One region of the Bradyrhizobium sp. SMVTL-02 genome, then DNA from elsewhere that is predicted to be linked to it. Evidence: riboswitches for the same ligand, from Rfam matches in the RefSeq annotation. Region 1 holds a riboswitch; each other region holds the start of a gene.

Region 1 (9,646 bases):
TCTCGGCAGCCTCATTGCCTCGATGCGGCTCGTCTCGAAGGAGGTTGGGCTCACCAGCTTTGCCAAGGAAAACCGACCGCCCGTCTTGATCCCATTCTTTGCCTTCCGGGTGATGGTCGGCTGCGGTCTTCTGATGATGGCGCTGGCGTGGCTTGGCTCACTTTATCTTCTGCTCGATCGAAGGAAAGGCGAGCGCCTGTTGCTGTGGGCGACATTCCTGAGCTTTCCGCTGCCGTTCATTGCGACGCTGACAGGATGGTTTACCGCCGAAGTGGGCCGTCAGCCCTGGAGCGTCTACGGTGTGCTTCGAACGGCAGATGCCGTCACGCCCACGCTCACGGTCCAGGCAGTGACAGTCTCTTTGATCATTTTCGCCGTTGTCTATCTCGTCATCTTCGGTTTCGGAATGCTTTATGTCAATCGCCTCTTGAGGGCAGGCCCCGTCCGTTCCAAGCCCATCCTTCCGCTCAATCCGAAGTATTCCTTCGCTGTTGTGGGCAACAAACCTGTTCCGGAAACCGCGCAAGGGAGTGCAACATGATCCTGTTTTGGGCAGGCCTGATTGCAACGACGATCTTGCTTTATGTGCTGCTGGACGGTTTCGACCTTGGTGTGGGCATCTTGTTTCCCTTTGCGGACGAATCCAGCCGGCGCAAGATGCTGGCCGCCATCTCGCCGGTCTGGGACGGCAACGAGACCTGGCTGGTGATCACAGGCACTGTCCTGTTTGGTGCTTTTCCAACGGTCTATGCTGCGCTCCTGTCGGCGTTCTATCTGCCGCTGGTGCTTATGCTGTGCGCACTGATCCTGCGCGGCGTCGCCTTCGAGTTTCGCTCCAGAGCACTGGTCGGCTCTCGCTGGATCTGGGATCTCAGCTTTGCAGGCGGATCGCTGGTCGCGACCTTCATTCAAGGGATGACGGTTGGCGCGCTGGTCGAGGGTCTGCCCATGAAGGAGGGTCACTATATCGGCGGGATCTTTGGCTGGTTCAGCCCCTTCGCCGCTCTCTGCGGCCTTGGGCTCGTGCTTGGCTACAGCCTGCTCGGCGCAAGCTGGCTGGTGAGGAAGTGCGAAGGACAGGTACGGGGGCGCGCCTACCAATTGCTCCCCCTACTGACAGTTGGCGTCCTTGCCTTTCTGGCCACCGCGTTTGTTCTGGCGATCGCTATGCATCTGAGTCTGATGAACCGCTGGTTTGAGCGCCCATACCTATTGATATTTCCTCTGATCGGGGTGGTATCAGCGTTCGGATTGCTGAGAGGCGTGCGACGACGAAACGATCTCGCTCCGTTTAGATGCGCAGCGCTGATCTTTGCGGCGGCGTTCGGCACGTTGGCCTGCTCCTTCTGGCCCTACATGATTCCGTTCGCGCTTACCGTCGGACAAGCGGCCTCGCCGAACGAGAGCCTAACGTTCATGTTCTGGGGCGCCGGCCTCTTCGTAATGCCCCTCACGCTCGTCTACACGTTCGTCGTCTACCGTATGTTCCACGGAAGAGTGGCGGAAGCGGGCAACGAATAGGAATTACCTTGTTTTTCGCGGCGAGCGGCAAAGATGCGGCATCGCTCTCCTCGTTGGTGAACGATCTGTGCGGTGCGAGTCACGCCGCCAGATGCCGAGAAGAGGCGCTGAACGATGGATGCGTCGGTTATTCCAGGCCTCGCTGCACTGGCCGGAGCTGCCATCGGAGGGTTGACCTCGGCGACAGCGGCTTGGTTTACACAGCGCAGTGTCGTACAGGCCCAATGGGTCTCCAGTCAGGCTTTGCGCCGCCAGGATCTCTACCGCGATTTCATCGAAGTCGCTGCCAAATGCTATATGCACGCACTCCAGCACGACCGACCGGACGTTGTGGGTGTGGTTCGTCTCTATTCCACATCTCGCGGATGCGCGTCTTGTCCTCATACGCGGTCCTGGAAAAGGCCGAGCAAGTCGCGCAGAAAATCCTCGATACCTATTCCGAACCCGACAAGAGCTTCGTCGAACTGCGGGCCATGATCAACGATCACACTATCGACTTGCTCCATGACTTCAGCCAGGCTTGCCGGATCGAGCAGGATTTTCCGGAAAAGGGTGCTCTCTCAAGAATGGCCAGAACGGCGACCGATCTAAGCCCGGGCGAGGATATTGCTTCGTTGCTCCGACTACGCGAGCGGAACAGCTCAGCAGGATGAGGCATCGTTGAAGCAGGCCTGACCGCGCAGCTTCATGACTCGCTGCCTAAACGGATAGGTGCTGTGTCCGTCGCGCACGAGCTATTCCTGCTAGAGCGTTTCACATTTTGATTGAAGCATAACCGGCGCTGGCGAAGTAGTTGGCGCATTCGCGAGGCTGGATGTCTTGGACGAGGTGACCGATATGGCGCCAAGTCTCCTCGATTGAGCGCTTCTGAGCTTGCCGCATCCAGTGTTTGATCTTGGAGAAGGCCTGTTCGATTGGGTTGAGGTCGGGCGAGTATGGCGGCAGGTACCAGAGTCTGGCGCCAGCAGCCTTGATCATTTGCCTGACGGCTTTCGACTTATGGCTTCCGAGATTGTCGAGAATGACGATGTCGCCTTCACGCAGGGTTGGCAGGAGAATGTGCTTTACGTAACCACGGAAGCATTCACCGTTGATCGGGCCATCGAAGACGCAGGGTGCCGTGAGTTGGTCATGGCGGAGCGCGCCGAGGAATGTGAGGGTACGCCAGTGACCGTGCGGAGCGAAGCCGCGCAGGCGCGCCCCTTTGGGTCCCCAGCCTCGCAAAGGGGCCATGTTGGTCTTGATCCAGGTCTCATCGATGAAGACGAGCCGGCCCGGATCGAGCCCGGCCTGCCAGGCTCGCCAACGCAAGCGCCTACGAGAGACGTCGGCGCGAGCCTGTTCGAGGGCGAACAGTGTTTTTTTTGAACCGCAGCCCTTCCCGGCGCAGGAACAGCCAGACCGCATTGTGTGAGACCTTGACCCCACGGGCTGCCAGTTCCGCCTTCAGACCATGCAGCGTCAGGTGCGGCGTCTGAGTGATCCGCTCGACGATGAAGGCGCGGTGCGGATCAAGCACAGGCTTGCGGTGACCACCCATCTTGCCGGGCGCTACCGAGCCGGTCGTTCGATAACGCTGTGACCACTTCACAACTGACGAGACAGCAACGCCAAACCGTTCCGCCACAGATCGGCAGCTCTCACCTTTGGCAACAGCGGATACCGCACGCTTACGCAAATCGTTGGAAATTGGTCGGACCATCGGATGCTGGCCTCCAGCCCAGCCAGCATCTTGAATCATATTCGTCCCAGACCCGGAATCCCTTCCGATTCAATAAATCCGTGAACCGCTCTAGCGGTTGCGTTCCACCCGCCGACTGTCGCGCAAACCCGATTCCCATATAGCGAAATCACAACGTCTCGCAACGACTAACGCTGGCTTACAGAACATAACGAGCAATTCCCTCCCTCTGAGCGCATTATGGCCCAATGAAAGAGGAGACACCCATGGTGAAGCACTCCGAAAATCCAAGACACGGTAACGCCACGCGTTGCGCAGTATGCGCCGGCAGATTTGGTCTCGTCCGGCACTACTCTTGGCAAACTCCGCTTTGTTCCACGAAGTGCGTCGATCGTTTCAAGGCTCGCCGGGCATGCGATTATGACTGGCTGCCCCGGCTTCAGCCTTGGCCCAGAACGCCGCGAACCGCGTGAGGGCACCATGACCATAGATATCTCACGGCGAGCCACGGAATGCCTGAAAACTGCACATAGTTTGCTCCGCGTGGCCAAGACCATGACTGACCAGGCGATTGCATATCAACTTAAGGTGCTTGCCGAGAACTACGAGCGGCGGGCGGAGAAGGCTTCGCGCGTTGATACTGAGAAAGCGCTGGCTCGCGCTGCTGCTGACGCCCAAAGCGAGGCGGTGCTTGAAAACGAAGTGATGCTAGAAGGAGGCTGGACATGACCCAGGTGTATTTCCACTGCTCCAACAGCAAAGAGGAGTTGGTTGATAGCTGCGGCACCGTGGTGGAAGATCTTGCTGAGGCGCGAGATCGCGCGGCCTCTGTCGTGAGATCACTCACCATGGGGCGAAGCATCGAAGATTGGCGTAGTTGGGTTTTGCACGTCATAGACGACCTTGGTGAAGAGCTGTTTGTCGTCCCGTTCGCTTTCGTGCTCGGTAGGCCCCATTGAGGTCATCATGATCGTAATTCGATCTCCGATGGCACCGCTGCGGCGACGGGCGAGCGACGTCGCGAGCAGCGTGAGAAGGCTCATTGCGACGCCTGCGATCCGTATCGGCCCGAGCGTCATTACATGCGTTGGGGAGGTCCTAAGTGGTTCGTCAAACATCGTGCATCCGCATCTGTCACGATTTCCTGAAAGGAAGCTTGGGCTCGGCATACGTCTGGCCATTCTACCTCGCCGGGCTCCCCCGCCGCCGGTCCTTTCCCTCCCGAGGGCCGGCCGCCCGTTCAAGGTCCTGAAGGGCTCTGGTGGATCGGATTGGCTCGGCGAATCTTCAAACAGGCGAAGTCCTGGTCGTTGAGCAAAACTAGGCGGAGATCTCTGGTGATGGCCTATGAACACTTCTTTTCAGCGGCGCTGCCTCGCCTCCACGGTACGCATACGACGGAGACCGCCTGATTGACGCATGCGCGCGGGGGCCGGGTAGCGCTATGATAGCCCTGCGTGAAGGTTAGGCAGCTTGCTGATCGGTGGGCTTGTCGGCTTGACGCAGGAGCTTCCATTCCCAAGGCAGCAGTTCGTGCAAACGCGAAGCGGGAAGATCGGCGATTGGGCGAGGACGTCGGCGAGCCAGGCTTTGGCGTCGACATCGTTAAGACGACAGGTCGTGATCGTCGTTAGCATGATGGCGGCGCGGTCGGAGCCGCGCGGGCTGCCGGCGAAGGTCCAATTGCGCCTTCCCAAGGCGATGCCGCGCAACGCTCTTTCGGCGGCGTTGTTGCTGAGGCAGATCCTGCCATCGTCGAGGAAGCGGGCAAAGTCGGCCCAGCGCCTGAGCATGTAATTCATGGGTTTCAGGACCTCGGAGGAGCGCGAGAGGGTTTCTCGCTCGCGTAGCAGCCAGGCGTGCATGTCGTCGAGCAGCGGCTTGCTTCTCTCCTGGCGCACGGCACGCCGCTCGTCGGCGGTGCGGCCGCGCGATCGCGTTCGTCAAACAAGGCGGCCCGCAATGGAGGGATACTCAGCAGGGCGCCGGCACCGATCAAAAATCCTCGTCGAGACTGCAACATAAAAAATCCTCCAAGATGGCACATGCATCTGGAGGACTGGCGACCTACTGTTGCCCATGTGGGCCACATCGTCGTGCCACCGTTGCCGGTCAAGGCTGGTTGGCGGGGCCGTCAGGCCCTCTCAGGATGCACCCTCACAGATAGCCCATTTGCAAACCAAGTCAAATTCCAGATTGCCGCCGGCATAGGCCGGATCGAGACCCGTAGATGGTGCTGGCAGCTGTTACTGAGGGGTGGGGGTGCCCCCCGGGGCCGATAGCCGGGATTGAGAGCGACCAGGTACCGGTACCAGTTACCCAGGCATATCTTCGAGCGCAGTGGCAAGCGGCGACCTGTCGGATTCCGCCGGACGTGCTAATCACTCGGCGCGCGCGAATGACCCGAAGCCGACTTCCAACCGATTAGCCACCCACCGTTTCGCGATTTGCTGTAGACTGTCTTATGGACCGGGACATGCTTCAGAGACACCTAAGGGAAGCCGAGCGGCACGTTGCCCAAGGTGAGCGCCATGTTGCGGAGCAGGAGGCGCGTGTTGCGGAGCTCACGCGTCTTGGAGCGGACGTGACGGAAGCGCGGAGACTCCTCGCCAACTTCTATGCGAGCCAGGTCCAGCACATAGAGCATCGGGACCGCATACTTTGCATACTTTGCGAATTGAAAAATTCGAATTAAACACACCGGATTATAGCATGCGTGGAGCGCTACGCGCGAACGTATGCAGTGGCCGGATAGGGAGTGTCGGGTACCATACAGACAAAGATCAGAGCTGCATCTTAAATGGCCGGCCCTCAATCAGCATTTGCGAGGACTGGCCATGGGAGCAACCCGGCGGCGCATAAAGCATGATTTAACCTTCGAAGAGCGGCTTGCGGAAGAAGCTCAGCGATTTAAGGCAGCAGCCGAAAAGGAAGCGGTAGGCAGCACGGCCCGCGAGTTGCTCATGCGGCGAGCTCGGCAAGCCGAAACTGCTTCACGCATAAGCGATTGGCTTAAGTCCCCGGGCTTGCAGCGTCCGAAATAACGCCATGACCAGCGGATACTACGCCTACATCATCGGTCACGACGGGCATATTAAGGAACGCATCGACCTTGTCTGCGACAATGACGAGGAAGCCAAGCGCAGTATTGAGCAGTTGGTGGATGGACACGCCATAGAGCTATGGCAAGAGACGCGCTGGGTAGTGACCTATCGACCCCAAGAGTAAGCCGCCGCAGTTATCGGTGTCGTTAGCTGCTAAGTCGGCTACCCAACAGAGGTTCCCTGACCATAGGAACGACGACCATTCTGACGAATTGCCTTCTATCACTGACACGGGCCCAGAGCCGCAGGCGTCAGTGGCTGAGAGACCAATTGCGCTCCCGCCTGTGGGAGTGCGGTCCATGGCCGATTTCGCCAATCGTTTGCTCAATGCTTTGTCGTCCTCTGACGCGGCGGCGCTCCAGCCTCATCTGAAAAGCGTGCAGCTTCGACAGAAGCAAATTCTTTATGAAACCGGTCAGCCCATCACCCTAGTTTATTTTCCGACGGGTGCCGTCATCTCACTGGTGGTTGACCTTAGTTCCGGGGCGTCTGTCGAGGCGGCGATGGTCGGGCTTGACGGTGTGCTTGGCGCATCGGCGGCGCTGGACGGGAGAAAATCACTGAACCAAGCGATCGTGCAATTGGCTGGCAGCAGCTTGGTATGCGACATCGGTGATCTTGCTTCGATTGCCTTGCAAAGCGTGAGTATGCTTTCGACACTCATCCGCCATGAACAAGCTCTGTTCATGCAGGCACAACAATCAGCGGCCTGCATGTCGTCGCACACAGTCGAGGCTCGGCTCTGCCGATGGCTGCTGCGGGCAAGGGATTTAGCCGGTAGCGACACTCTCGACTTTACCCAAGAATTCCTGGCCGAGATGCTTGGTGTGCAACGGACGAGTGTCACGTTGTCCGCTCAAACGCTCCACGAGGCCGGTTTGATCGAATATAAGCGAGGCAAAATACACCTTCTGAATGTAGATCTTCTGCACGAGGCTGTTTGCGAATGCTACCGAGCGGTGAAAGATCAGTATGAAGCGATTGCCGCATCGAGCGATGATTAAAGGCTGCCTAGGTCAACCGCCGCTCGCCGTTTGGATTGATTTCGTGCAGGAACCTTGCCCCTGCTTGCGGTGTTGGAGAGCAAGTGCAACTACTTAGGAGGAACTCGTATGAGAACTCTGCTATTGACCGGTGTACTGGCGGTCGCTGGCTTCGCTCTCGCCACGCCGATCTCCATTGCACCCGCGTCAGCTCAAGTTGAGGTTGATACTCCACTCGGCGGCGTGAGAGTGGGCCCGGAGCGGCGGTACTACCGAGAGTACGATCGACCCGCTTATCGCGCTCACGGGTATGATCGCGGATATCGCGGTGGTTGCCGCACCGTCACGATCGAGCGCGACGACGGTTCGGTCCGCAGAATCCGCCGCTGCGATTAGCAGTGCCGGACTAGAAATTGATGCCGGGCGCGTCAGGGCCTCTTTTCATTTTGCGAATGTTGACTCGCCCGGAGCGCAATTCCGGTCGTCAGCTCTTGAGGTGGATCGGAGATATTGGGTCAGTTGCCAGTCTGCGATCATGACCCGAGCGACACCGGCGCCAGGCGCAGCTGAGGCCGTTTGTCGCCGGTGTGTTGCATAGCACTTGTTGAACTGGTTAGACGGCGACCGGAGCCGAAGGCGAATCGGAATTTTGCATTGTCACGGTCCCAAGATTGAAGAACTGAAGCGTGCCGCCGCGGCCGCAAGCGGGTCGGGCGGACAGAGATTAGGAGCGGTTGCTCGTTAGGGAACTAGCGCCACTGTGGCCAGTTGAATACCAAAACTAAGCTCCAGCTCGAGTGGGCTGGAGCGTTCCTTTTTGTCTTCGGCTGGATTGCAAAGGCGTGAGTGCTGAACGTGGCCTTACTGCCGTTCGATGGTAGGGGGCTGCGCGCGACTCCCTGGCAGAGTGGGGGTGTTTTTGACCAGAGCCCTTTGCGCTTTATCGAAGAGGTCTAGCGTCATAATGTGCATCGCCCGGGCTTTCTCCGGGTCCGATTCTGCTAATGCCAACCGTGATGCGATCTCAGCTTGCTTCAAATAGTATTCGGCGGTGGGCACTTCGTTTCCCCATAGGTTCCACCTCCCTAAGTGGAAGCTAGCGGGTTAAGTGCAAAAGTGCACATTTGTTCCCGGGCTGCGAGAAAAACCACGTTCGGCGAAACGGAAACGTGTCACTGGCGACCTCGGCCGCTTAGCCACAGGATGATGACGCCAATGACGATCGGAGCCAGCCCAAAAGCCAATGCCACCCAGAACATGGGCTCTTGGAGGATGTAGAGGATTCCGAGCATGCGTAGGCATAGCGCCACCTAAACGCGCGGTCAGTGTTGGGTTGCTCCGTGATAATACGGGCGCGGGGTGACGCCGATCATTGCTGGTCGAACCAGACGGTCTAGACTGATGCCGATCTGCCAAATCGATACAAAAGAGAAATGGCGAAGTCTTCAAAACTTGTCGTCGCAAAGAAGGGCCGCGTCCTCCTGGTCAGACGACGACGCGACAAGCTCTGGATGTTTCCGGGCGGTCGCAAGCGTGCAGGTGAGAGTGAAAGGAAGTGCCTCCGCCGAGAGATCAGGGAAGAACTGCCGAAGCTCAAGCTGGGCCCGGTGAAGCTCTGGAAGGAAGTGAAGGCAAAGAACCGGCGGTCCGGTCGCAAGATGAGTGACGCAATCTTCTTAGCTAAGGACGCGGGGGGCGCCCTGAAGATTGGCGACAAGAAGGAGATTGATAAGGCGGTCTGGTGCAAGCCACGAGGAATCAGGCTGACGCCGACTTCGCGATACATCCGAGACAAGTTGTTTCCGAAGTGAAGCGTGCTTGACCGCTTGACCGGCCGGTAAGCCGCCTTAATCGTCTCGGCGCGGCGGCTTTCGTGGCGTCCGATCTGCTCGCGGAAAAACCCCGCCTCCCAAGAAGAGGCAGGGTTTAAGTTAGAGGGAGGTACTCGCTGGCCAGCGCGTACCCCCATGCCAACGCTACCATAGGAAGGGGGCGCATCATAGGCAGTTTGACCGCCAAAAATCGGCGGGCGCTTCGCGCTCGGGCCCACGATCCTAATCGCCGGTGGGAGTAATGCGAAACTCAACAACCTCGGGCAAGCCGCGCAAATGTTTGGCAAGTCGTTCGGCATTGAGCCTGTCGCGGCTCTTAATGGTCATCCGGTACTCGAACTGCTGCCCGCCCTCGCTTAGTCGCGATGACAGGTTGGCAATCGTAAAGCCGTGATCGCCAATCATCTTATGGACTTCGCTTTCGCCCATCACCTTATCCCGAGCAAAGCGTAACATGTGATGGGCATAGAACTCGCTCGGCAATCGAGCCTCGATGACCCTGAACAGCGCGAGTACCATGAGGGT
Region 2 (9,646 bases), 1.1 Mb from region 1:
TACTTCTCGCGCGGCCACCGTTGCATCACCTATTCGGCGCGAGGCTACACCCCGTCGGACGTGCCTGACGGCGAGGTCTACACCTACACGCATTTCTACACCGACGCGCTGGCCGTGCTCGACCATCTCAAGATCGAGCGCGCGCATCTCGTCGGGCTCTCGATGGGCGCCTACTCCTCGCTCCAGATCGGCCTGAACGCGCCGCATCGCGCGCTGTCGATGACGCTGGCCGGCGTCGGCTCCGGCTCCGAGCTCGAGAATCTCGAGGCCTGGCGCAAGCAGTGCCGCGCCAATGCCGAGCAGTTCGAGACGCTGGGCTCTGCCGAGGTCGCCAAGGTCACGCGCGAGGCGCCGAGCCGGATCCCCTTCCTGGTCAAGGACCCGCGCGGCCATGCCGATTTCTACGCCGCGCTGGCGCGGCACGATGCGAAGGGTTCGGCCAACACGATGCGCGGCTTCCAGGGCGGCCGGCCCTCGATCTACACGATGGCGGATGCGATCGCCAAGGTGGCGACGCCCGCGCTGATCATCTGCGGCGACGAGGACGATCCCTGCGTGGGAGCGAGCCTGTTCCTGAAGAAGCACCTGCCGGCCGCAGGACTCGCGATGTTTCCGAAGTCGGGCCACGTGCTCAATCTCGAGGAGCCCGCGCTGTTCAACGAGAGCGTGGAGCGATTCGTGACGCTGGTTGAGGCGGGACGATGGCCGGTGCGTGATCCGCGGTCGCTGGCGGCGCATTAGGCGCCGCCAGGTATTCCGTCATTGCGAGCGCAGCGAAGCAATCCAGAGTCTTTCCGCGGACGCATTCCGGATTGCGTCGCTGCGCTCGCAATGACGGTGGACAGACCTCAGCTCCTCATATTGAGGAGCGCGAACGGAAGGCTATTTGCCCCCGCCGCGGCTGAGTAGAAACACGCCCTGCTCGCCGAACATGTTCCACACCCACCAGGGCAGGTTCAGCGGCACCGGGCGGCCGTAGAGATCGAGCGCCACGGCGCGCTCCATCTTGACGTTGATCGCGTCGCAGAGCTCGACGAAATCCTTGATGGTGCAGAAGTGGATATTGGCGGTGTCGTACCAGGTCGCGGGCAGGTTCTCGGTGCGCGGCATATGGCCGCCGATCAGGAGCTGCAGCCGCATCTTCCAGAAGCCGAAATTCGGGAACGAGACGATGGCGCGGCGGCCGATGCGCAGCAGATTCTCCAGCACCACCTTCGGCTGCCGCGTCGCCTGCAGCGTTTGCGACAGGATCACGTAGTCGAAAGCGTCGTCGGGGTAATTGACGAGGTCGGTGTCGGCGTCGCCCTGCACCACCGCAAGGCCCTTGGCGACGCAACGGTTGACGCCCTCGCGCGACAGCTCGATGCCGCGGCCATCGATGCCGCGGGCCTCGAGCAGTTGAAGCAGGTCGCCGTCGCCGCAGCCGACGTCGAGCACTTTCGAACCCGGCTTGACCATCTCGGCCACCAGCAGATGGTCGGCGCGAACCTGGCCGGACTGCCCGGCCGCAACGCCGCCGAGCGGCAGCACTTCCTGCACTGACATCCTAGCCACCACAGCCATTCAATCCGCGCGCCTTGCCGGCCGATTGCAGGAAGGCGCGGGAGATGTCGAAAAACTCGTGCACGTCGAGCAGGAAGGCATCGTGGCCGCGATCGGTCTCGATCTCGGCAAACGACACCCGCGCGCTCGAGGCGTTGAGCGCATGCACCAGCGCACGCGATTCCGAGGTCGGAAACAGCCAGTCGCTGGTGAAGGAGACGACGCAGAAGCGGGTCTTGATGCCTGCGAACGCCTTTGCCAGCACGCCGTCATGGTCGGCGGCGATGTCGAAATAGTCCATCGCGCGCGTCAGGTAGAGATAGGAGTTGGCATCGAAGCGCTCGACGAAGGACGAGCCCTGGTAGCGCAGATAGGACTCGACCTGGAAGTCGGCGTCGAACGAGAAGGTCGGCAGGTCGCGATCCTGCATGCGCCGGCCGAACTTGCGATGCAGCGCGGCGTCGGAGAGATAGGTGATGTGCGCCGCCATCCGCGCCACAGCGAGGCCGCGATGCGGATGGATGCCGCGATCGGCATAGCCGCCATTGTGCCAGTCGGGATCGGCCATCACGGCCTGGCGGCCGAGCTCGTGAAACGCGATGTTCTGCGCCGAGTGTCGCGTCGAGCAGGCGATCGCGAGCGCGGAGAACACCCGGCTCGGATAGGCCGCGGTCCATTGCAGCACCTGCATGCCGCCCATCGAGCCGCCGACCACAGCGAACAACGTGTCGATGCCGAGCCGGTCGATCAGCATCGCCTGCGCGCGGACCATGTCCGGAATGGTGATGACGGGGAATTCCAGACCCCACACCTTGCCGGTGGCGGGATTGATCGAGGCGGGCCCGGTCGAGCCCATGCAGCCGCCGATCACGTTGGAGCAGATGATGAAGTACCTGTCGGGATCGAGCGGGCGGCCCGGGCCGACCAGGGTCTCCCACCAGCCGGGCTTGCCGGTGACGGGATGCACATTGGCCACGTGCTGGTCGCCGGTCAGCGCATGGCAGATCAGGATCGCGTTGGAGCGGTCGGCGTTGAGCTCGCCATAGGTCTGGTAGGCGATCTGGAACGGGGAGAGATCGACGCCGCAATCGAGCGGCAATGGCTGCTCGGCGCCGAAATGCGCGATGAGCGAGCTCGGGTGATCCGCCTCATGCGACCGATCGTCGGTACTGATCGCCGGGCTCGGAATCGACTTGACGACAACCATCATCGACCTCGTTTGCGACTGCCGCTCGACTGTCGCTGACATCAGGCCATGAAAAACCCGGCCTGAACGATAGGTTCGGCCGGGATCGGAAGCGTCCCCGGCCTGTTTAGCGAGTTTTTTAACGTGGCTGCAAGCCGGCCGGCTCAAATGACCACGGAACAGGCAAAAACCTACCGGCTTGGGCGGTTTTCGTCAAGTCGCGGTCCGGATCAGCCAAATTCGTCCCTGCCTCGCCGGCCGAACAGGCCGTCATTTCTCTTTGCTTTCGTCGCCCTGACTGCCTAATCAGGACGTCGATCGCAGCGGATCGGACCCTACCAGTCTCTTTGGCCGGCCCGCATTGGAACGCCTCTCAACAGTCCTGTCAGATATGTCCCAACGTCCGCCCGCGCCACCATCACTGCAGGAATTGCGCAAGGAGATCGATGCGATCGACGAGAGCATGCATCGCCTGCTGATGCAGCGCGGCGACATCATCGACCGCCTGATCCAGGTGAAGCAGACCCAGGAGGTCGGCTCGGCCTTCCGCCCGGCGCGCGAGGCCTCCATGATGCGCGAGATCGTGCAGCGTCATCGCGGCATCCTGCCGCTCGACACCGTCGAGAGCATCTGGCGCGTCATCATCTCGACCTTCACCTATGTGCAGGCGCCGTTCTCCGTGCACGCCGACATCTCGGTGAGCGAGCCCGCGATGCGCGACTCGGTCCGCTTCCATTTCGGTTTCACGGTGCCCTATGTCGCGCATTTCAGCGCGCAGGCTGCGGTCGAGGCGGTGGCGAAATCCAAGGGCGACCTGGCGCTGGTCTCGGCGACCTCCAGCCGCACACCGTGGTGGCTCGAGCTGGAGGCAGAAGGCGCACCGAAGATCATCGCGCGGATGCCCTTCGTCGAGCGCGCCGACCATCCGGCCGCGCTGCCGGTGTTCGCGATCTCGCGCGTCGCCGACAGCGCCCTGGTGACCGAGGTCGAGACATTCAGCGTGCGCGTATCAGGGTGGAATGCCGAGGTTGCGCGCACCCTGTCGCCGCTGGCCGACATCGTGGCGGTGCCCGACACCGCCTTCGACGGCGCGGCGCTGCTGGTCTCGGTCACGGCTGCGAGCAGCATCGACAAGATCAAGGCTGCCCTGATCGAGGCGGGGGCCTCGGTGCGCTCCACGGCCCTCGTCGGCAGCCACGCAACGCGCTATACGGTGGCCCCGACCGGGTCGAAATCGTAAATCGCGTACCGCCTAAGCCACTCCGGAGTTGAAGATGTCCCGCCCCGTGCCGAACCCCGGCATTCTCGATATTGCGCCCTACACGCCCGGCAAGACCCCGGTGCCGGAGCCGGGCCGCAAGGTGTTCAAGCTCTCGGCCAACGAGACGCCGTTCGGGCCCTCGCCGAAGGCGATCGAGGCCTTCAAGCGCGTGGCGGATCATCTGGAAGACTACCCCGAAGGCACCTCGCGCGTGCTGCGCGAAGCGATCGGCCGCTCGTTCGGACTCGATCCGAACCGCATCATTTGCGGCGCCGGCTCGGACGAGATCCTCAACCTGCTCGCCCACACCTATCTCGGCCAGGGCGACGAGGCGATCTCCACCACCCACGGCTTCCTGGTCTATCCGATCGCGACCATGGCGGTCGGCGCCAGGAACGTGATCGCCGAGGAGACCAACCTCACCTGCAACGTCGACGCCATCCTCAAGGTGGTCACGCCGAAGACGAAGCTGGTCTGGCTCGCCAATCCCAACAACCCGACCGGCACCTACATTCCGTTCGACGAGGTCAAGCGCCTGCGCGCCGGCCTGCCCTCGCACGTGCTGCTGGTGCTGGACGCCGCCTATTGCGACTACGTCTCGCGCAACGATTACGAAATGGGGATCGAGCTGGTCGCGACCACCGAGAACACCGTGGTGACGCACACCTTCTCCAAGATCCACGGCCTCGCCGCGCTGCGCGTCGGCTGGATGTTCGGGCCCGAGCACATCATCGACGCGGTCAACCGCATTCGCGGTCCCTTCAACGTGTCGACGCCGGCGATGTATGCCGCGGTCGCCGCGATCGAGGACACCGCCCATCAGGCGATGTCGAAGCAGTTCACCGAGACCTGGCGCAACTGGCTGACCGAGGAGATCACCAAGCTCGGCCTGAGGGTGACGCCGAGCGTTGCCAATTTCGTGCTGATCCACTTCCCGACCGACAACGGCAGGACCTCGGACGACGCCGACGCCTTCCTCACCAAGCGCGGCCTCGTTCTGCGCGCGCTGAAGAACTACGGCCTGCCGCATTCCCTGCGCATGACCATCGGCACCGAAGAGGCCAACCGCCTCGTCGTCGATGCCTTGCGCGAATTCATGGCCGGCAAATGAGCGCGAAACCGCATTTCCAGCGCGTCGCGCTGATCGGCTTCGGCCTGATCGGCGGCTCGATCGCGCGCGCTGCGAAGCTCCAGGGCCTGGCTGGCGAGATCGTCACCACCGCGCGCTCGGAGAGGACGCGCGCGCGGGTGATCGAGCTCGGCATCGTCGACCAGGTGGTGGCGACCAATGCGGAGGCCGTCAAGGACGCCGACCTCGTTATCCTCTGCATTCCTGTCGGGGCCTGCGGGCCGGTGGCGCAGGAGATCGCGCCGCATCTGAAGCCGGGCGCTGTCGTCTCCGACGTCGGCTCGGTCAAGGGCGCGGTGGTCAGGGACATGGCGCCGCATCTGCCGCAGGGCGTCCATTTCGTGCCGGCACATCCGGTCGCGGGCACCGAGCATTCGGGGCCGGATTCCGGCTTCGCCGAGCTCTTCATCAACCGCTGGTGCATTCTCACGCCGCCGGAGGGTACCGACACTGAGGCCGTCGCTCACTTGCGCGCCTTCTGGGCGGCGATGGGCGCCAAGGTCGAGGTGATGACGCCGGATCATCATGACCTCGTGCTCGCGATCACCAGCCATCTGCCGCATCTGATCGCCTACACCATCGTCGGCACCGCCGACGAGCTGGCGCAGGTGACGGAGTCCGAGGTGATCAAATTCTCAGCCGGCGGCTTCCGCGACTTCACCCGTATTGCCGCATCAGATCCGACGATGTGGCGCGACGTGTTTCTCGCCAACAAGGAAGCGGTGCTGGAGATGCTCGGCACCTTCACCGAGGATCTTGCCAAGCTGACCCGCGCGATCCGGCGCGGCGACGGCGAAGCACTGTTCGATCACTTCACCCGCACCCGCGCCATCCGCCGCGGCATCGTCGAGATCGGCCAGGATTCGGCGGCAGCAGATTTCGGCCGCCAGCACGGGCAGCTCGAGAAGAAGCCGTAGCCCCCTCTCTCCTCCGTCATTGCGAGGAGCGCAGCGACGAATCAATCCAGACTGTTTCCGACGAGAAAGCCTGGATTGCTTCGCTTCGCTCGCAATGACGAGAACTAATACAGCGGCGGGATCTGACCGACCTTGACCGGGCCGAGCAGCACGGCACCGTCGTCGAATTTCAGCGGGAAGCTGCGCGCCTTCTTGCCCTCGAGCGTGCTCTCGGTGCCGATCGAGTTGATGCCGGCCGCCAGGCCGGCATTGGCGTTCTGCTTGATGACCTTGCCGAGGCCGGGAACGGCGCGATCAAGCGCACCAAAGAGATTATTGAGGTCCTGCGACTTCACGCCGGGCGCGACGCGATCCAGCGTCGCCTGCGGTACGCCCTCTTCCAGCATCTTCTCGATCCCGAGTGCCGGGATCACGCGCTCGAGCCCGGTCACCGTCATCTGCAGCTCGCCGTCGAGTCGGCCATTGGGCGACAGGCCGAGCGTGCCGGCCGCGACTGCGATCATCTCGCCCTGCTGGATCCGCGACTGCAGGATCTCGATATGGCCGCCGGCGGCCTGGATCTCGCGGAAGCGCTGCGGCCAGGGCTTTGGCGTGAGGTCGGACAGGCCGGTGATCTTCGCCCGCGTGTCGGCCTCGAACGGCTCGGCGAGCAAGGGATGAACGCCCTGGATGCTGGCTTGCGCGACGTGGAGCACGGTCTCGATCACGGGATGATCGGCCGGCGAGCCGTCCGCAAGGCGCCCATGCAGCTCGATCTGCTTGGCGCGCGCGAGCGGCACCTGCATGCTGCCGTCGAGCCGGTTGATGTTGGGGTCGTCGAACACGAGAGAGGCGCGCTGCGGCACGGCCGGCAGGCCGACCACGCTGCTGCGCCCCTTGCTCCAGTTCACCACGAAGGTGTTTTGCGTGACGCCGTCGGTCAGCGTCGCCGGCGCCGAAAACTCGGCGATCACGAGCTTGGGATCGTAGACCTGGGCGACGACCAGGATGTTGTCGAGCCTGGCGGTGAACGGCGTCTTGCTGGCATTCTGCGAGACCAGGGCGACGCTGGCGCCGGAGCACTGGACCTCGAAGCGGAACGGGAAGCCCGCGATCGAGCGCTTGGCGCAATCATAGATGCGGCCGGACCTGGCCTCCTGCGCGCGCCAGGCGTCTGCGGCGACCTCGGCCTGCGACGCGGCATAGAACCAGAAGCAGGTCCACGCGACGGCGAGGATCAGCAGGAGAACGGGTGCGATGAAAAGGCCCCAACGGGAGCGGCGGCCTGTGGCAACGGTCATATCGGACATGCGGCGACCCTTTGGCCCCAGATTCAGGCAAATGTAAGCGGGACCGGCCCCCGACGAAAGGCCGAGAATCCGCTTCGCTTGGCGGCCCGGTTCTGCTAAAGCGCGACACGATTTGGAAACATCGTCGTCGCGCTTTAGCTCCTTGTTTGAGCATGGTCTTTGCGGAAAACCGCTTCACACTTTTCCGGATCATGCTCTAGCCGTGCCCGAAATGTCGGAAATCACCCTCCCCTCCGTCACCACAGCCAAGGGCGACCTCTGGGTGTTCGGCTACGGCTCGCTGATGTGGCGGCCGGGCTTCGAATTCGAGGAGCGCGTCCCGGCGCGCCTGGTCGGCGAGCATCGCGCGCTCTGCGTCTATTCCTTCGTGCATCGCGGCACGCCGGAGAAGCCGGGCCTGGTGCTCGGGCTCGACCGCGGCGGCGCCTGCCGCGGCATCGCCTTCCGCGTCGCCGAGAAGAACCGTGCCGACGTCGTCGCCTATTTGCGCGAACGCGAGCAGGTCACGTCGGTCTATCGCGAGGTGATGCGCTCGGTGTGGCTGGAGAATGATGCGCGCCAGCGCGTCTCGGCGCTCGCCTATGTCGTCGACCGCGGCCATGTGCAATATGCCGGCCGCTTGTCGCTCGCCGACCAGCATCGCCATGTCGTCCAGGGCCACGGCCAGTCCGGCGCCAACCGTGACTACGTGACGGCGACGGTGAAGGCCATCGAGGCCGAAGGCTTTCGCGACACGCAATTGCATCAGCTCGCGACGATGCTGCATGGTGAAGCGCATGCGCTGCACGCGCCGGCTCAGGCGGAAGATCGAGAGAACCGCTAACTCTCAGATGGCGCGTAGCTCGGAGCGATGCCGATCAACTGCTCCTGCTCTTTCCGCCCCGCTTCGACGAGGCGGGCGGTCGCCTCTTCGATCACCGTCTGCACGCGGGTGAGAAACTCGTCCTTCGGCAGGCCCGGCGGCAACGGATCGAGGAACTCGACCACCAGCGTGCCCGGATAGCGCATGAAGGTGCGGCGCGGCCAGAACAGGCCCGAGTTGAGCGCGATCGGCAGGCATTGCACGCCGCAGGACGAATAGATCTGGGCAAAGCCGGTCTTGTAGTCGGGCGGAGCGCCCGGAGCGCGGCGCGTGCCTTCCGGAAAGATCACGAGCTGCTTTCCACTGCGCACCGCCTCGCGCGCGCGCCGGGTCATGTCCAGCAGCGCCCTCACGCCGGCATTGCGGTCAATCGCGATCATCCCGGTCTTGACCAGGAACTGGCCGAACACCGGAATCTGCATGAGCTGGCGCTTGAGGATGAAGATCGGGCGGTTGAAGAAACCCGGCAGCACGAACGTTTCCCAGAACGACTGGTGCTTCGCTGCGATCACCAGCGGTCCCTGCGGGATCTTCTCGATACCCCGGAATTCCACCTTGATGTTGCAGACCACGCGCATCAAGAAAAGCGTCGCCTTCGCCCACCATTCGGCAACCGTGAGCATGGCACGCGGCGGCAAGGCGAAGGTCGGCAGCGCCACGAGCGCGAGGCAGACCAATACGGCATAGAACAGCACGTTGAACAAGAGCGAGCGCAGGAAAATCAGAAACATCGACGATCCGATTAATTGCCGGTCAGTTGGCCTGGGCAGTGGCGGGCCGCCTGGGCTGCTGACCTGCAGGCTGCTCCGATATCTCGGGTGAAAGGTCAATCCCGAAATCCTCCAGCCGCACCCTGAGTTCGGCCGCGATGTACTTGACATATTCGGACAAGAGCAGCCGCAGGGTGGACGCCGAGGTCCACCACGGCTCCTCGCGCCATTTGTCGCCGACCACCGCGAACGGGATCAGCGTGGTCTGCGGCATCGCATGCGAGAATTCCACCAGCGCGCGCGGCATATGGTAATTCGAGGTGACCACGATCAGCGACTTGAATCGTCGCCCCTCGGCCCAGCGCCGCGCCTCCGCGGCGTTGCCGCGGGTCGTGAGCGCGGTGCGGTCGAGGTCGACGCAGCAGGTCATGAAGGCCTGGTTCTCCGGCAGGGTCCGCGAGATGTCACTCGCCGTCGAGGTCGGATGCACACCGGAGATCAGCAACCGCTTGCCATAGCCCGCGGCCAGCAGCTCCATCGCATCCGACACCCGCGAGGAACCGCCAGTCAGGACCACGATGCCGTCGGCCTTGCGGTCCGGCGCGATCTCGGCGCCGCGCATCTGCGACAGGAACGCGACGAAGCCGGCCGCCGCGGCGACGAAAGCGAGCGCAATCGTCGACACGATTGTCGCGCGCAGCCAGCCGCGCGGCAGTTTCGGCGATCGATCGTCGGTCGGCGAGGTCATGC
Region 3 (9,646 bases), 2.1 Mb from region 1:
ATGCGTCAGCAGCCACCAGCCGGCGGCCGAGATGTAGATCAGCCGCGCGGTCTGCGCCAGCACCGGGCCGATCACCTTCGCCGCGCCTTGCGAGGAGAAGTACATCGTCGTTGCAAGGCCGAAGAACGCGTAGAACGGCCCGACCGTCGAGAGATATTGATGGCTCGCCGCGCGCACGGCCGCACTGTCGGTGAAGATGTTGACCCACAGATCGGGGAAGATCGCAACGAGGCATGCCGGTGCACCGACGGCCACGAAGGCGGCGGCACTGGCGATCCACGCAATGCGCCGGGCGCGCGCGATGCGGCCGGCGCCGATCGCCATCCCGACCATGGGCACGCAGGCAATGCCGAACGAGAACGCGATCGAGGTCAGCAGAAATTCCAGCCGCGCGCCGACGCCGTAGCCGGCGAGGATCGCGGTGCCGAACTTCGCCAGCATGTGGGTGAAGATCGAGATCGTCAGCACCGATTGCAGCGGGGAGAAGCAGGCGATGGCGCCGACCTTGAGAATGTCGAAGAACATCGCCCACTGGATGCGCAGGCCGCGCAGCTTCAGTGCGATCCGCGCGCGGCCGGAGAACAGGTACCAGCCCATGATGCAGATGTTCATGGTGTAGGCGATCAGCGCGCCAGCCGCGACGCCGCGCATGCCGAGCTGCGGCACCGGGCCGAGCCCGAGGCCGAGCGTGCCGCCGAGCAGGATCTGCCAGGCCGCCGAGTTGAGGATGAGGAACGACGGCAGCTTCATGTTGCCGGTGCCCCGCAAGACGCCCGCCATGGTGTTGAGCAGCCAGGGCAGCACGGCGCCGCCGAAAAATACCTGCGCGTAGGCGATCGCATGCGTCAGCACATCGCCGCGGCCGCCGAGCATTTCGAGCACCCTGGGCCCGAAGATCAGCATGCCCAGCATGAAGACGAGGCCGAAGCTGATGCCGATCAGCATCGCGTGCATGGCGAGCGTGCCGGCCCGCTCGCGGTCGCCGGCACCGAGCGCGCGTGCGATGGCGGAAGCGACCGCGCCGCCCATGGCACCGCCGGACATGGTCATGGTGAGGATCACTGTCGGAAAGACCAGCGCCATCGCGGCCAGCGCTTCGACGCCGAGCCGGCCGATATAGGAGGTCTCGGCGATCACCGTGCAGGTGCCGGCCGACAGCGCGATCACGTTCGGCCAGGCGAGGGAGAGCAGCGTGCGCAGGATCGGCCCGTCCACCAGCGCGCTCCTCACGGGGCGCGGGGGCGGCGGCAACGGGCGCTCTTGCTCATCGACCGGGATCTCGGCGATGTCGGACATGTCCTCTCCCGGACGCAGGCGCCATTTGCGGCGCAGCAATCACTCGGTGTGCCAATGACTTTGTTCGCGCGAAAGGCGCAGCGAGAGGCTTGTTAGCACGGCAATCGCCGATTCCTCCTGCGCCTGATGCAGGCGTGCCCTGCGGCAGCGCATTTCAGCGCGTGGAATTGCGGCTCCCTCTTCTCCCTCTTCTCCCTCTCCCCGTTCTTACGGGAGAGGGTTGGGGTGAGGGGCCGCTTCCGCAACGACGGTGGCAACTGGACTCGCAGAGAGTCCCCCTCACCCGGAATTTGCTGTCGCAAATTCCGGCCTCTCCCCGCACGCGGGCAGAGGCAAAGCACGGCGACACTGTCGCTTACCCGATCGTCCAGACCAATGGCGGACGGCCACCCGCGGCCGGCCGCATCTGCACGCCGATGTGTCGTCCGCAACCTGCGGCCAGCCCTTCAAACAATCCCTCCAGCACCTTTGCGCAGGCGGGGTGATAATCGGGCACGTCGTCCATCAGTTTCCAGTTCTGTTGGCGGAGTTCGAACGCGCCTTCGGACTGCGTCATCTCGGCGGCATCATCCTGCGCGGCGAACAGAGCATTGAGAAACGATGCAAACTCGCGCGCGCGACCGCGGGTCATCGACAGCGCCGCGGCGACCTCGTCGAAATATTGCATGCCGATCAGCCTGCCGGTGAGGTGGAGGAGATAGCCGGCATCTTCGGGGCCGAGCTGCTGCACCATCACCGGCGCGGCGGTGCGGACATATTCCATCGCGTAGTTGCGATAGGCCTTTTCCAGTCGTGGTTTCGGCCAGCTCGAGACCGGCAATGCCGGTGCGGTCCTGGCATCGAACAACGGCGCCTCCAGATGCCGCGCGAACACCAGGCGCTGATCGGGCTCGAGCGGATGGTCGTACTGGTGATAGTAGCCTTCGAGCCCGTCCTGGCCGTCGACGCTCTGCTTGGTGCAGACGAAGCCGAGGCGCAGATCGCCGAGCGCAACGCCATTGTTGGCGTGCCAGCCGCGCAGCATCGCGCGGCTGACCTCGCCCGGCACGCCGCAGATCGCGCTGCCCTTCCAGATCCACCGCGGCGGCGGATAGCGGATCCAGGCCTTGCGGTCGCTCTCGTACATGTATTCGACATGCACGCCGCCGATCCAGTTGGAGAGATAGTGATATTGCGCGGCGGCGACCGCCGGCGGCAGATGGCTGAGCCCGAGCTTTTGCAAGCCCGGCAGGAAGCGCTCCTGCTGCTGGCGGCGGAAGACACGGAACACGAACTCCGCCGCATCCGCAGTGCCGCGGCGCGTGACGACGGTCAGGATGAGGCCGGTGAAGTAAGCGTGGTAGAGATCGGCGACCGCGCGCCAGCGCTTCCATTCGGCTTCCTGCGCGGCGTCAGTTGCGGCGGTCATGATCGCTCCCGGCTTGTTGTTTTGCGGGAGTGTGTCATTGCGCGAGGAGTGGCGCAACCGGAGGCGCTTTCTGTCGTAGCCCGGATTACACCCGGAAATGCTTGCTCAGCTTCAGACCCTGCGCCTGGTAGTTCGAGCCGATGCGCTGGCCGTACATCGCATCGGGGCGCGCCAGCATCTTCTCGTAGACGAGGCGGCCGACGATCTGGCCGTGCTCGAGGATGAACGGCACCTCGCGCGAGCGCACTTCGAGCACGGCGCGCGATCCTAGCCCGCCCGCACCGGCATAGCCGAAGCCGGGATCGAAGAAGCCGGCATAGTGCACGCGGAATTCGCCGACCAAGGGATCGAACGGCACCATCTCCGCGGCGTAATCGGGCGGCACCTGCACGGCTTCCTTGGAGGCGAGGATGTAGAACTCGCCGGGGTCGAGGATCAGGCTGCCGTCGGGACGGGCCGAGATCGGCTCCCAGAAATCTTCCACGGCGTAGCCGGCGCGGCGATCGACGTCGACGACGCCGGTGTGGCGCTTGGCGCGATAGCCGACGAAGCCATTGCCTTTCTCGCCGGAGAGATCGACGGAGACGGCGACGCCGCCGGAGAGATCGGCATCGGCGATGTCGACGAGGCGCTCGGCGGCGTGCAAGCCATCGAGCTCGTCGGCGTTGAGGATGGCGTCCCCAGTGCGGAAGCGCACCTGGCTGAGACGCGAGCCCTCGCGCACCAGCACCGGAAACGTCTTCGGGCTGATCTCGGCATAGAGCGGGCCGTGATAGCCGGCGCCGATCATGTCGAAACGGCGGGTGCCGTCGGCGATCACGCGGGTGAAGACGTCGAGCCGGCCGGTCGAGCTCTTCGGATTTGCGGCTGCGACGATTTCCGGCGGCAGCGCGAGGCTCTCGAGCAGCGGCACGATGTAGACGCAGTTGGTCTCTAGCACCGCGCCGTCGGCGAGGCTGAACTCGTGCAGCTTCAATTCGTCGATGCGCTCGGCGACGGTGGCGCCGGGCCCGGGGAGAAAGCTGGCGCGGACGCGATAGGCGATGTCGCCGAGACGCAGATCGAGGCTCGCCGGCTGGATCTGGCTTTCGACGAAGTCGTAGGCCGGCAGGATGAGACCCGCCTCCGCCATCGCCGCGATCATGCGGTCGGGCAGGATTCCATTGGCATCGGCGGCGACCGTGAAACTCAACCGGGGGTCCTCATCTGGGGTCAGAGCATCCGGACATGCGGAAAATACGAGTCTTTCAGGGCTAGCCGATGGACGCCTTGACGGAAAGGGCATTGCGGAATATGAGCATCACTTATCCCGTGGTGATTTGAGCCGGCCGGCTTGCAGCCACGTTAAATAAATCGCTAAACAGGCCGGGGACCTCTGTGATCCCGGCCAGTGGAGATATCCAGGCCGGTTTTTTTGTGACCGTTTTCGCTCCAATGGTCACGTCGGAGGGTCCTATGTCGAAGTCGCCTGCTGCCTACCGCCCCGAAACCCGCCTGGTCCATTCCGGCACCCTGCGCTCGCAATATGGCGAGACGTCGGAGGCGCTGTTCCTGACGCAAGGCTATGTCTATGCCAGCGCCGAGGAGTGCGAGGCGCGGTTCAAGGGCGAGGACCCCGGCTTCATCTATTCGCGCTACTCCAACCCGACCATTGCGATGTTCGAGCGCCGCATGATCGAGCTCGAGGGCGCCGAAGCCGCCCGCTCCGCGGCAACCGGCATGGCCGCAGTGACGACCGCGATCCTGGCACCGCTGAAGGCCGGCGATCACGTGGTCGCCTCCCGCGCGCTGTTCGGCTCGTGCCTCTACGTCATCCAGGACCTCCTGCCGCGCTACGGCATCGAGACCACGCTGGTCGACGGCCTCGATCTCGACCAGTGGCAGCGCGCACTTCGCCCCAACACCAAGACGTTCTTCCTGGAGAGCCCGACCAACCCGACGCTCGATGTGCTCGACATTCCCGGCATCGCCGCGATCGCGCACAGCGGCGGCGCGCGCCTCGTCGTGGACAACGTGTTCGCAACGCCGATCTGGCAAAGCCCGCTCGCGCTCGGCGCCGACGTCGTCGTCTACTCCGCGACCAAGCACATCGACGGCCAGGGCCGGTGTCTCGGCGGCATCATCCTGTCCTCGGAAGCCTTCATCGCGGAGCACCTGCACAATTTCATGCGCCAGACCGGCCCGTCGATCTCGCCGTTCAACGCCTGGGTCCTGCTCAAGGGCCTGGAGACGCTGGGCGTGCGCGTGCGCGCGCAGACCGACACGGCAGCGCGCGTCGCCGAGGTGCTGGCGAGCCATCCGAAGATCTCGCGCCTGGTCTATCCCGGCCGCGCCGATCATCCGCAGGCGGCGCTGGTGAAGAAGCAGATGCGCGGCGGCTCGACGCTCGTCGGCTTCGAGGTGAAGGGCGGCAAGGCGGCAGCGTTTCGCGTGCTCAACGAGCTCAAGCTTGCGAAGATCTCGAACAACCTCGGCGACGCCAAGAGCCTCGTGACGCATCCGGCCACCACGACGCATCAGCGCCTCAAGCCGGAAGACCGCGCCGCGCTCGGCATCAGCGAGGGTTTCATCCGCTTCTCCGCGGGGCTGGAGCATGCGGACGATCTGATCGAGGATATCACCGCGGCGCTGGAGAAGGCGTGATCTTCCTTGCCCTCCCCTGGCGGGAGCAGGTAAGAGCCGTCACATCGGCCGATACGTCCTCACATCCGCCGGCACGTTCACCCCGAGCTTGATCTGCCCGACGGAGCGGATGATGTCGTCGCCGAGCAGCTGGGCGAAGCAGGCGTAGCCCCAGTCATTCATGTGCAGGCCGTCGGCGATGACGAAGCTCTCGACCGGGATCGACTGGTTCTCGTGCCAGTCGCGCATCACTTCGAAGCGCGGGAAGATGCCGACGTGGCGGAGCTCGGCGACCTTGCCGAGCAGCTTCACCATCCTGCCGGCGCTCTCCTTGCGCTGATTGACGGCCGGCGAATATTGCGGATCGACCAGCACGATGTCGGCGCCGCCGGCGGCCTGGATGCGGGAGATGCCGTCCTCGACCAGTTTTGCGGTATCGCCGGGATCGAGATTGCGCAGCACGGCGTTGGTGCCGACCTGCCAGATCACCATGTCCGGATGCAGGTCGATCACCTGCGTCTGAAGGCGCTTCATCATCTCCGGCGCATCCTCGCCGCCCACGCCGGCGTTGACGACGGTGATGTCGGCGGTCGGATAGTGCCGGCGCAGCTGTGCGGCGAGACGGTTCGGATAGTTGAAATCGGGCGAGCTCGCGCCGTAGCCGGCGGTCGACGACGAGCCGAACGCGACGATCACGACGGGCTGGCCGGCCGCGAGCTTGGCCGCGACATGAGGGAGCGAGCCCATCGTCTTCGAGCCGCCCTTCGGCGGCAGGCATGGCACGCGGTTGAAGATATCGCCGGCAGACTTGGCGGCCTGCTTGACCTTGTCGATGGCGCGCGCGGTGATGCCACGCTGCTCGGGGGACGTCACGGCGCCCGTGGTCTGGGAACGCGAGGCGGGAGCGGGATCAGCGGTTTGCGCCGGCGCTTGCGTCGTCTGCGCGGCTTGCGCCTGCGCGCGCGACTGCGACACCGGCGTCAGCAACAGCAGCGCTGCCGCCGCTGATATAGCCAGCCATGCCGTCGGGCAAAAAGGGCGGAGAGAACTCATTAACGCTAGACCTCAATTTTGCTGCTGGGCCGGCCCCAGATGGGCTGCGTCAAACACGAACTGTGCCAACGCCCGGCCAAGGCAATCATGGACCTGTTTCGCCAGCTCCGGCCCGTGGGACGGGCTGAACAGGTCGAACTGACCCTGGTCATTCCACTGCCGCATGATCGCGAAACGATCGAACAGCGGGATGTCGTGCTCCTGCGCCACCACCCGCATATTGTCGAGATAGGGCGGCACCGAGATCATGGTCTCTGTGCGCGGGCTGTACTGCAAATTCATCAACACGACGTCAGCCCCTGCATTTTGCAGCGCGGCAACCCCCTCGGTCACAGCACCGCGAAACTCATCGGGATCGATGGCTCGGATAGCATCCACGGTCCCGGTCTGCCAGATGACCAAAGTAGGCCTTTTTGCTTCCATCAGCTTAACGAAGGTGGTGGCCGCCTCCTCTGCTGTTTTCTTGCTCTGTATTTCTACGGAGACGTGCACGACCTCCGAGGGTGGCAGCTTCTCCTTCAAGATGGCCTGCATGCGCGCCGGATAGGAGGCGTCCTCGGAGGCCGGAATCGTGGTCGAGCGGCTGCCGATGACCAGGATTTCCAGCGGTTTGCCAGATTTGACGGCCTCGGCAACCTTGGGAAGCTGGCTTTCGCTGGTGAGGAGATAGGACGGCAATTCGCAGGCTGCGGGCGCGGCGGCAGCGGCAGGCGCAGCATCGTCCGCGCGCGCCTGGGGCGCGGCGAGGCCACCGCATAGCAGGATCAGGCTCAGGAGAACCTTCGCCTTCATCAGCCCCCTCCCGCCAGATCGGCGTTGCCGACGGCGTTTTTGGTTTTCGCACCGCTCTTGTCAGCCACGCGCTTGTACCACGAAATCACCCAGGCAACGCCCCACATGACCAGGATTCCGGAGAGACTAATCAGCGCATGCATGGCTGCGCCGCCGGAGACCTCGGCCAGGATGAAATGGCCGGCGAAGGCGAGGAAGACGCCGAGGCAGAAGATCTCGAGCGAATGCTGGCCGCACAGGATCAGCGGCCGCAGCCACTGCGATTTCAGGCCCGGCCAGTCGCGCGGCAGGAAGCGCACCGTGAGCGCGGCCAGCGCCAGGAAATGCGTGAAGCGCAGAACGTCGAGATCGGTCTTGTCGATCGGATACATCCATTGCTCGAGCCGCTTCGGCATCAGATGGGACAGGTGCGGCAGATACCAGGTCAGCGTCACGTAGAACGCCGCCACGATATAGGCGATCGAGATCCACATCGTTACCGGCGACGCTAAAATACGCGACATGCGCCGCGCACCTCCGAGCGCACACCATGCACCGAAGACGAAAAGCAATTGCCAGGCCAGCGGATTGAAGGCCCAGAAGCCGTTCGGATAGGCGGAGAAGTAGAGATCGTATTCCCAGGTCACCGCGTAGAGCACGACGGAAAGGCCGAGCGTGACGTCGGGCTTCCAGCGCATCGACCACAGGATCACGGGCAGCGCCAGCATCAGGACGATATACAGCGGCAGCACGTCCATGTTGACGGGACGGAAACGCAGCAGCAGCGCCTGCACGATGGTGATGTCGGGCTGCTTGAGGAAGTCCATGATCCCCATCTCTTCGGTGTAGAGCGGGTTCTCGAAACGGGTCGCCACGTAGGAGATCTCGGCGAGGAAGATCGTGAACAGGAAGACGTGCGCGACGTAGATCTGCCAGACCCGCCGCAGGATGCGGGCGGTAGCGATGACGACGCCACCCTCCAGCATCGCGCGGCCGTAGACGAAGGCGGCGGTGTAGCCGGAGATGAAGATGAAGATCTCCGTGGCGTCGCTGAAGCCGTAATTGCGGATCGTGAACCACGTCAAAAGGCTCGTCGGCAGATGGTCGATGAAGATCAGCCACAGCGCCAGCCCACGGAACAGGTCAAGGCGGAGTTCGCGCTCGCCGATGGCGGGCAGCGTGATGGCGGCTGCACGCGGCTCCGCAGGTTTGGCGGTTCCTGCGATGCTCGATCCCGTCACTTGGTCGGCAATGGTCATCGGGGCCTAAAAACCCTCACCCAAATCGCGACGTTGAAGGAGTGTACCGGTCCGGCCGTCATCTCGCAAAGCGGCCGGATCACATGGGGGTGTCTCCCCCCTGGGGATGTCATCCCTTGGGGTGTACTTCCTCGCCAATTCTGGCGGCACGATGTCGCCAAAACCGCCTCGGGGTTTGGTTCCGACGCCGGATTTCGGTATGATGGCAGCCATGTACCGCGCCGTGACCCGCCAGATCGAAGTGACCGTCGAGCCGAACTTTGTTCCGGAGCAGTCGTCGGCCGACCGCTCCCGCTATTTCTGGTCGTACACCATCGTCATCACCAATTCCGGCGACGAGACGGTGCAGCTCAAGACGCGGCACTGGATCATCACCGACGCCACCGGTCGCCAGCAGGAGGTCAGGGGCGAGGGCGTGGTCGGCGAACAGCCGACGCTCGCCCCCGGCGAGCGGTTCGAATACACTTCCGGCGTGCCGCTCACGACCGCATCCGGCTTCATGACCGGCCGCTACCAGATGGTCAGCGAAACCGGCGAGCGCTTCGAGATCGACGTGCCGACGTTCTCGCTAGACAGCCCGGATAACAAGCGGGTGTTGAATTAGCACCGTGCCGTACCTCCACATCGTCGTTGCTTCGCTGCGCTTGCAATGACGGAGGATGGACTTACGCGTCCTCGACGCCCGCCTCGTGCGGCGTGAACTGGTAGACCGACGAACAGAACTCGCAGGTCACGACGACCTTGTCGTCCTTCACCATCGCCGCGCGGTCGTCGGGCGAGAAGCTCTTCAGCATGGACGCGACCGCGTCGCGCGAGCAGGAGCACTGCGCCTTCAGCGACAGCGGCTTGAACACGCGTACGCCACGTTCGTGAAACAGGCGATAGAGCAGCCGCTCGCCGGAGAGCTCCGGATCGATCAGCTCGACGTCCTCGACGGTCTCGATCAGCGAGCGCGCCTCGACCCAGGCGTCGTCCTCGGCGACACTGTGCGCCTCGACACCTTCGGGCGCATCGCCGGGATGCAGGTCCGCCTGCCGCGCGCGCTCGGGAGCCTTCGGCAGGAATTGCATCAGCATCCCGCCGGCGCGCCAGCGATGCTTGCCGCCGTCGCTCGAGCGCCACTCCTCGCCGACGGCGAGGCGCACCTTGGTCGGGATCTGCTCGGAGCGCAGGAAATATTCGTGGGCGGCATCTTCCAGGCTGCCGCCGTCGAGCGCGACGAGGCCCTGGTAGCGGC

What was found. A riboswitch is a leader RNA that binds a small molecule or an ion and turns the genes downstream of it on or off. The one in region 1 is predicted to bind S-adenosylmethionine.
Region 2: another riboswitch for S-adenosylmethionine. It lies ahead of metX (homoserine O-acetyltransferase MetX); the one in region 1 lies ahead of ACNJYB_RS27530 (IS66 family transposase).
Region 3: another riboswitch for S-adenosylmethionine. It lies ahead of ACNJYB_RS37500 (O-succinylhomoserine sulfhydrylase); the one in region 1 lies ahead of ACNJYB_RS27530 (IS66 family transposase).

Annotation. Positions count from the first base shown of each region.
Region 1 is NZ_CP182469.1:5,747,952-5,757,597, reverse strand. It holds gene ACNJYB_RS27560 (cytochrome ubiquinol oxidase subunit I) at 1-541, shown strand, start outside; gene cydB (cytochrome d ubiquinol oxidase subunit II) at 538-1,521, shown strand; gene ACNJYB_RS27550 (hypothetical protein) at 1,896-2,174, shown strand; one part of gene ACNJYB_RS27545 (IS630 family transposase) at 2,275-2,886, opposite strand; one part of gene ACNJYB_RS27545 (IS630 family transposase) at 2,888-3,223, opposite strand; gene ACNJYB_RS27540 (hypothetical protein) at 3,683-3,931, shown strand; gene ACNJYB_RS27535 (DUF6894 family protein) at 3,928-4,161, shown strand; partial or broken gene ACNJYB_RS27530 (IS66 family transposase) at 4,667-5,130, opposite strand; SAM-I-IV-variant riboswitch at 5,262-5,360, opposite strand; gene ACNJYB_RS27525 (hypothetical protein) at 6,251-6,430, shown strand; gene ACNJYB_RS27520 (Crp/Fnr family transcriptional regulator) at 6,606-7,310, shown strand; gene ACNJYB_RS27515 (NUDIX hydrolase) at 8,723-9,100, shown strand; gene ACNJYB_RS27510 (MgtC/SapB family protein) at 9,344-9,646, opposite strand, start outside.
Region 2 is NZ_CP182469.1:6,847,906-6,857,551, forward strand. It holds gene ACNJYB_RS32700 (alpha/beta fold hydrolase) at 1-741, shown strand, start outside; gene metW (methionine biosynthesis protein MetW) at 883-1,545, opposite strand; gene metX (homoserine O-acetyltransferase MetX) at 1,547-2,749, opposite strand; SAM riboswitch at 2,835-2,914, opposite strand; gene ACNJYB_RS32715 (chorismate mutase) at 3,120-3,968, shown strand; gene hisC (histidinol-phosphate transaminase) at 4,003-5,100, shown strand; gene ACNJYB_RS32725 (prephenate/arogenate dehydrogenase family protein) at 5,097-6,035, shown strand; gene ACNJYB_RS32730 (DUF2125 domain-containing protein) at 6,140-7,324, opposite strand; gene ACNJYB_RS32735 (gamma-glutamylcyclotransferase) at 7,536-8,147, shown strand; gene ACNJYB_RS32740 (lysophospholipid acyltransferase family protein) at 8,144-8,917, opposite strand; gene ACNJYB_RS32745 (YdcF family protein) at 8,940-9,644, opposite strand.
Region 3 is NZ_CP182469.1:7,814,763-7,824,408, forward strand. It holds gene ACNJYB_RS37485 (MATE family efflux transporter) at 1-1,296, opposite strand, end outside; gene ACNJYB_RS37490 (hypothetical protein) at 1,652-2,704, opposite strand; gene ACNJYB_RS37495 (2'-deoxycytidine 5'-triphosphate deaminase) at 2,790-3,848, opposite strand; SAM riboswitch at 4,006-4,085, shown strand; gene ACNJYB_RS37500 (O-succinylhomoserine sulfhydrylase) at 4,160-5,347, shown strand; gene ACNJYB_RS37505 (SGNH/GDSL hydrolase family protein) at 5,387-6,379, opposite strand; gene ACNJYB_RS37510 (SGNH/GDSL hydrolase family protein) at 6,392-7,171, opposite strand; gene ACNJYB_RS37515 (OpgC domain-containing protein) at 7,171-8,409, opposite strand; gene apaG (Co2+/Mg2+ efflux protein ApaG) at 8,621-9,013, shown strand; gene ACNJYB_RS37525 (Hsp33 family molecular chaperone) at 9,075-9,646, opposite strand, start outside.